Variovorax paradoxus: one gene and its partner. The protein of the gene in region 2 interacts with the protein of the main gene of each other region in a pairwise test. Links are inferred from orthologs where the notes say so. Each region holds a gene or a part of one and is shown on either strand. Other genes may lie near its edges.

Region 1 (3,310 bases), 2.3 Mb from region 2 along the record:
CGCAATGCATTTCTCGAAATCCGTGCCGGCACGGGCGGCGACGAATCGGCGCTGTTCGCGGGCGACCTGCTGCGCATGTACACGCGCTATTGCGAGCGCGCCGGCTGGCGCTGCGAAGTGGTGAGCGAAAGCGAGAGCGAGCTCGGCGGCTACAAGGAAGTGGTGCTTCGCATCGTGGGCACCGACGTGTTCGGCCACCTGCGCTTCGAATCCGGCGGTCACCGCGTGCAGCGCGTGCCAGCCACCGAAACCCAGGGCCGCATCCACACCAGCGCCTGCACGGTGGCCGTGCTGGCCGAGCCCGACGAGACGGTGGCGGTGCAGATCAACCCGGCCGACCTGCGCATCGACACCTACCGCGCCAGCGGCGCGGGCGGCCAGCACATCAACAAGACCGATTCGGCCGTGCGCATCACGCACATTCCAACGGGCATCGTCGCCGAGTGCCAGGACGACCGCAGCCAGCACCGCAACAAGGCCAAGGCGCTGCAGGTGCTGTCGGCCCGCATTCAGGAAAAGGAGCGCAGCGAGCGCGCCGCCAAGGATGCCGCCATGCGCAAGGGCCTGATCGGCAGCGGCGACCGCTCCGACCGCATCCGCACCTACAACTTTCCGCAGGGCCGGCTCACCGACCACCGCATCAACCTCACGCTCTACAAGCTGCTGGCCATCATGGAAGGCGACCTCGGCGACGTGCTGGACGCGCTGCGCGCCGCGCGCGAGGCCGAGCAGCTGGCCGAGCTGGAATCGAGCCTGCCGGCATGACCATGGCAGCGACCACCACGCCATCCACCGTGGCCCAGGCGCTGGCCGCGGCCGTGGCACTGGGTATCGACCGGCTCGATGCGCAATTGCTGCTGCTGCATGCGCTGGGCCGCGCGCCGAACGACCGCGCATGGCTGCTGGCGCACGACACCGACGCCATTTCCGATGCGGCATGGTCCGCGCTCGCGGCGCAACTGTCGCGCCGGCTGGCGGGCGAGCCGGTGGCCTACCTGCTCGGCGAGAAGGAATTCCACGGCCTCGGCCTGCGCGTGGACGCACGGGTGCTGGTGCCGCGCCCGGACACCGAAACGCTGGTCGACTGGGCGCTGCAATGCCTCGAAGGCCGTGATGCCCCGCGCGTGCTCGACCTGGGCACCGGCAGCGGCGCCATCGCGCTGGCGCTGCAGCATGCGCGCCCCGATGCAGAGGTCGACGCGGTCGATGCCAGTGCCGATGCGCTGGCCGTCGCAGAGGCCAACGCACAGCGCCTGGGCCTGCCGGTGCGTTTCCGCCAGGCCCATTGGCTGGACGGCGCCGCCAGCGGCTACGCGGTCATCGCCAGCAATCCGCCCTACATCGCGGCCGACGACCCGCACCTGCCCGCGCTGCGGCACGAGCCCCTGGCCGCGCTGGTGGCCGGGCCCGACGGGCTGGTCGACATCCGCCAGATCGTGCAGCAGGCCCCGGACCATCTTTCCGATGGCGGCTGGCTGCTGCTCGAACATGGCCACGACCAGGCCATGGCCGTGCGCCAGCTGCTCGAGGCGCGCGGTTTCGCCCAAGTCCAAAGCCGCAACGACCTTGCCGGCATCCAGCGCTGCTCCGGCGGGATCTGGCGCACGGTGAAATAATCCCCTCAGTCCACTTTTCAGGAGTCCCCATGTCCGACGCCCAGCAACGCATCGACGATCTCGTCAAGTCCAACGACCTCGTTCTCTTCATGAAGGGGAATGCGAGCTTTCCGATGTGCGGCTTCTCCGGCCGCGCCATCCAGATCCTCAAGGCGGTCGGCGTCGACACCAAGACGCTCAAGACCGTCAACGTGCTCGAAGACGACGGCATCCGCCAGGGCATCAAGGAATACAGCAACTGGCCCACCATTCCCCAGCTCTACGTGAAGGGCGAATTCGTCGGCGGCTCGGACATCATGATGGAGATGTACGAGTCGGGCGAGCTGCAGCAAGTGCTGGGCGGCAGCAGCGCCGCCTGATTTCCGCGCCCGCCATGAGCCACGACCACGGCCATGACCACGAGGGCAAGGCCGCGCCGGCCTGGAAGCACGACGGCGTACGCGTGATCGCGGCCAACCAGCTCGACGCCAACACCGCCCAGACCCCCGGCATGAACCGAGCCGCGGCCATCAATTTCGCGCGCGTCGGTGCGCAGAAGCTCTGGGCCGGCACCGTCACCATCCATGCCGACGCCAAGACCGGTGCCCACCACCACGGGCACCTCGAATCGGTGATCTATGTGGTGCGCGGCCGAGCCCGCATGCGCTGGGGCGAGAAGCTCGAGTTCACGGCCGAGGCCGGCCCGGGCGACTTCATCTATGTGCCGCCCTACGTGCCGCACCAGGAAATCAACGCCAGCGCCACCGAGACGCTCGAATGCGTGCTGTGCCGCAGCGACGGCGAGGCCGTGGCCGTGAACCTCGACATCGAACCGGTGGAAAAACCCGAATCGGTACTTTGGGTCGACCCCACGCACCCGCACGGCGGGGTCTAGGCTCTCCCCCAGGCTGCGCGCACTTCGTGCTGCCGAGTCATGGCACCATGGTGCACTTCGCCGTGCCACCATGACTCTCACCCAAAGCCTGCTCATCATCGTTCTGCTGATCGCGATGAGCGCGTTCTTCTCCCTCGCCGAAATCACGCTGGCCGCCTCGCGCCGCCTGCGCCTGCGCCAGATGGCCGACGAGGGCGACTCACGCGCGGAGAAGGTGCTGCGGGTCCAGGAGCAGCCGGGCCACTACTTCACCGTGGTGCAGATCGGCCTCAACGCGGTGGCGATCCTCGGCGGCGTGGTGGGAGAGGGCTCGCTCAGCCCCTACTTCGCGCGCTTCTTCGAGAACTGGATGAGCGTGGAAGCCTCGGCGAACGTGGCCTTCCTGTGCTCGTTCGTGATCGTCATCGCGGTGTTCCTGGTGTTTGCCGACCTGTTCCCCAAGCGCCTGGGCATGAGCGACCCGGAGCGCATCGCGGTGCGCATGGTCGGGCCGATGCTGGTGCTGATCACCACCTTCAAGCCGCTGGTGTGGTTCTTCACGCGCTCCACCGACATGCTCTTCAAGCTGCTGGGCATGCCGCTGGTGCGCGACGACAAGATCACCTCGGCCGACATCCTGGCCATGACCGAAGCCGGCGCGCGCGCGGGCGTGCTCGCGGTGCGCGAGCAGCAGGTGATCGCCAACGTGTTCGAACTCGACACGCGGCTGGTCAGCAGCGTGATGACGGTGCGCGACAACATCGCCTGGTTCCTGCACGACGACCCGGAGTCGGTGCTGCGGGCGCGCATCGTGGCCGAGCCTTTTTCGGCCTATCCGGTG
Region 2 (3,064 bases):
TGCGCAGGTCGAGCGGCTGGTACAGGCCCTGGTTCCCGTGCTCGAGCAGCACGTCGAAACCGGTCACGCCGAGGTCGGCGCCGCCGTACTGCACGTAGGTGGGCACGTCGGAGGCGCGCACCAGCACCACGCGCACGTCGGGCCGGCTGGTGGCCAGGATCAGCTTGCGCGATTTTTCGGGGTCTTCGGTGACCTCGATGCCGGCTGCGGCCAGCAGGGGCATCGTCTCTTCGAAGATGCGGCCCTTCGAGAGCGCCAGGGTGATCATGCGGCGGCTCCCGAAATGCGTTCGATGTCGGCACCCAGGCCGCGCAGCTTGGCTTCCATGCGGTCGTAGCCGCGGTCCAGGTGGTAGATGCGGTCGACCAGCGTCTCGCCGTCGGCCACGAGCCCGGCGATCACGAGGCTGGCCGAGGCGCGCAGGTCGGTGGCCATCACGGTGGCGCCCGAAAGCTGGGGCACGCCCTCGACCATCGCCACCTTGCCCTCGACGTGGATCGTGGCGCCCAGGCGCACCATCTCGTTCACGTGCATGAAGCGGTTCTCGAAGATGGTTTCGGTGACCATCGAGGCGCCGCGCGCGATCACGTTCAGGGCCATGAACTGGGCCTGCATGTCGGTCGGAAAACCCGGGTACTCGGTGGTGCTGAAGCTCTGCGCCTTGAGGTGCTCGCAGGCCGGGGCCCTGGAGCTGATGCGCACACCGCCCTCTTCCGGCGCGACCGTGCAGCCGGCATCGCGCAGCTTGTCGATCACGGCGTCCATGTGGTCGGCCCGCGCATGGCGCAGGAATACGTCGCCGCCCGTGGCTGCGACGGCGCACAGGAAGGTGCCGGCCTCGATGCGGTCGGCCACCACGGCGTGCTCGCAGCCGTGCAGCTTCTCGACGCCCTGGATGCGGATGTGGCTGGTGCCGTGGCCTTCGATCTTCGCGCCCATGCGGATCAGCATTTCGGCCAGGTCGACGATCTCGGGCTCCTGCGCGGCGTTTTCGAGCAGCGTTTCGCCCTCGGCCAGCGCGGCCGCCATGAGGAAGTTCTCGGTGCCGGTGACGGTGACCATGTCGGTCAGGATGCGAGCGCCCTTCAGGCGGGTGCGGCCCGCCGGCAGGCTCGCGATCATGTAGCCGTGCTCGACCACGATCTCGGCGCCCATGGCCTGCAGGCCCTTGATGTGCTGGTCGACCGGCCGCGAGCCGATGGCGCAGCCGCCCGGCAGCGAGACCTTGGCGTGGCCGAAGCGCGCGAGCAGCGGGCCCAGCGCCAGCACGGAGGCGCGCATGGTCTTCACCAGTTCGTAGGGCGCCTCGGGGTTGGTGAGATCGCCCGCATCGAGCCGCACCGTGCCGTTGCCGTCGCGCTCGGCCGCAACGCCCATGTTGCGCACCAGCTTGAGCATGGTCGACACGTCCTGCAGCCGCGGCACGTTGTGCAGCGTCACGGGCTGGTCGGTCAGCAGCGCGGCGCACAGTTCCGGCAAGGCTGCGTTCTTGGCGCCGGAAATGAGTACCTCGCCGCGGAGCTGGCGCCCGCCGCGAATCAGAAGTTTGTCCATCGAATTTCCAGCGAATCAGGGCCCGGGGGCCGGAGAGTTATTTTTCCAACGCCGCCCATTCGGCCGGCGTGTAGGTCTTCATCGAGAGCGCATGCACCTCGTCGGTATGCATTTTCGCACCCAGGGTGGCGTAGACCCGCTGATGGCGCTGAATGGCGCGCTTGCCCTCGAATTCGGCCGAGACGATGGTGGCGTACCAATGCCGGCCGTCGCCTTCGAGCGTGATGTGCTCGCAGGGAAGGTGGGACTGGATCAGGGCCTGGAGTTGTTCGGCGGTCATGGGAATTGAAAAGGGCCTTTCAGCCTCTGATTTTGTAGCCGATACGCAGCAAATGGACGGCAATGGCGCTCACCACCAGCCAGGCGGCACCGACGATGCCCAGGCTGAGCCAGGGCGAGGCGTCGCTCACGCCGAAGAAGCCGTAGCGGAAGCCGTCGATCATGTAGAAGAACGGGTTCAGGTGGCTCACGCCCTGCCAGAACGGCGGCAGCGAGCCGATCGAATAGAAAACGCCCGACAGAAAGGTCATGGGCATGATCAGGAAGTTCTGGAACACCGCCATCTGGTCGAACTTCTCGGCCCAGAGGCCGGCAATGAGCCCCAGCGTGCCGAGCATGGCGGAGCCCAGCAGCGCGAACACCAGGATCCAGATGGGCGCAACGAAGCTCGGCATGGCGAAGAAGATCGTGACCACGAACACGCCGAGCCCCACGGCCAGCCCGCGGATCACCGACGAGCCCACGTAGGCGAAGAACCAGCCCCAGTGCGACAGCGGCGTGAGCAGCACGAACACCAGGTTGCCCATGATCTTGCTCTGGATGATCGAGGACGAGCTGTTGGCAAAGGCGTTCTGCAGCACGCTCATCATCACCAGGCCCGGCACCAGGAAGGCGGTGTAGCCGACCGAACCGTAGACCTTCACATGGTCTTCGAGCACATGGCCGAACACCATCAGGTAGAGCAGCGCCGTGAGCACCGGCGCGCCCACCGTCTGGAAACCGACCTTCCAGAAGCGCAGCGTCTCCTTGTAGAGCAGCGCGCGCCAACCAGTGACGGCCATCATAGGGCCCCCTTGCTCGGCACTGCGTGTCCTCGCTTCCCCCCGAGGGGGAGCTTCGCTTGCTTGGGGCGGCCCGGCGCGGCGCTCATCTCGCAACCTCCAGCGGCGTCTGCTCGCCCGCCATCAGGTCGATGAACACGTCTTCCAGGTCGGCCTTGCGCATTTCCACGTCTTCCACCGCCACGCCGGCTTCGCGGATCGCGGCCAGCAGTTGTTCGACTTCATGGGCGTTCTGCGCCGGCAATTGCACGATGCGCCCGGTGATGCGCGCATGCTGGGCAATGGCCCAGGGCAGCATCGCATCGGTCTTGAATCGCAGCACGTTGCTGGCGGCCGACTTCAAGAGCTCGCTGGTGCGGTCCAGGGCGATCACCTTGCCGAGCTTGAGCATCGCGATGCGGCTGCACAGCGCTTCGGCTTCCTCGAGGTAATGGGTGGTGAGCAGCACG

Evidence for each region.
Region 1: the proteins of QFZ47_RS07360 (region 2) and grxD interact in binary tests that used the Escherichia coli proteins (3 or more experiments, as listed by UniProt). The link is inferred for Variovorax paradoxus from one-to-one orthologs.

What each region holds. Positions count from the first base shown.
Region 1 is NZ_JAUSXL010000002.1:3,010,611-3,013,920, reverse strand. What follows is about bases 318-3,310. They hold grxD (Grx4 family monothiol glutaredoxin), read left to right. Parts: upstream 318-1,645; coding sequence 1,646-1,975; downstream 1,976-3,310. Other genes in these bases: paeA (polyamine export protein PaeA), read left to right, coding at 2,561-3,310; QFZ47_RS17835 (cupin domain-containing protein), read left to right, coding at 1,990-2,490; prmC (peptide chain release factor N(5)-glutamine methyltransferase), read left to right, coding at 768-1,616; prfA (peptide chain release factor 1), read left to right, coding at 318-765. Outside these bases: more of prfA, read left to right, coding at 1-317. UniProt on the Escherichia coli protein: Monothiol glutaredoxin involved in the biogenesis of iron-sulfur clusters.
Region 2 is NZ_JAUSXL010000002.1:752,228-755,291, forward strand. The notes cover bases 214-2,960. They hold QFZ47_RS07360 (BolA family protein), read right to left. Parts: upstream 1,835-2,960; coding sequence 1,592-1,834; downstream 214-1,591. Other genes in these bases: hisG (ATP phosphoribosyltransferase), read right to left, coding at 214-268; murA (UDP-N-acetylglucosamine 1-carboxyvinyltransferase), read right to left, coding at 265-1,554; QFZ47_RS07365 (ABC transporter permease), read right to left, coding at 1,854-2,618; QFZ47_RS07370 (ABC transporter ATP-binding protein), read right to left, coding at 2,701-2,960. Also shown: more of hisG, read right to left, coding at 1-213; more of QFZ47_RS07370, read right to left, coding at 2,961-3,064. UniProt on the Escherichia coli protein: Involved in cell resistance against acid stress.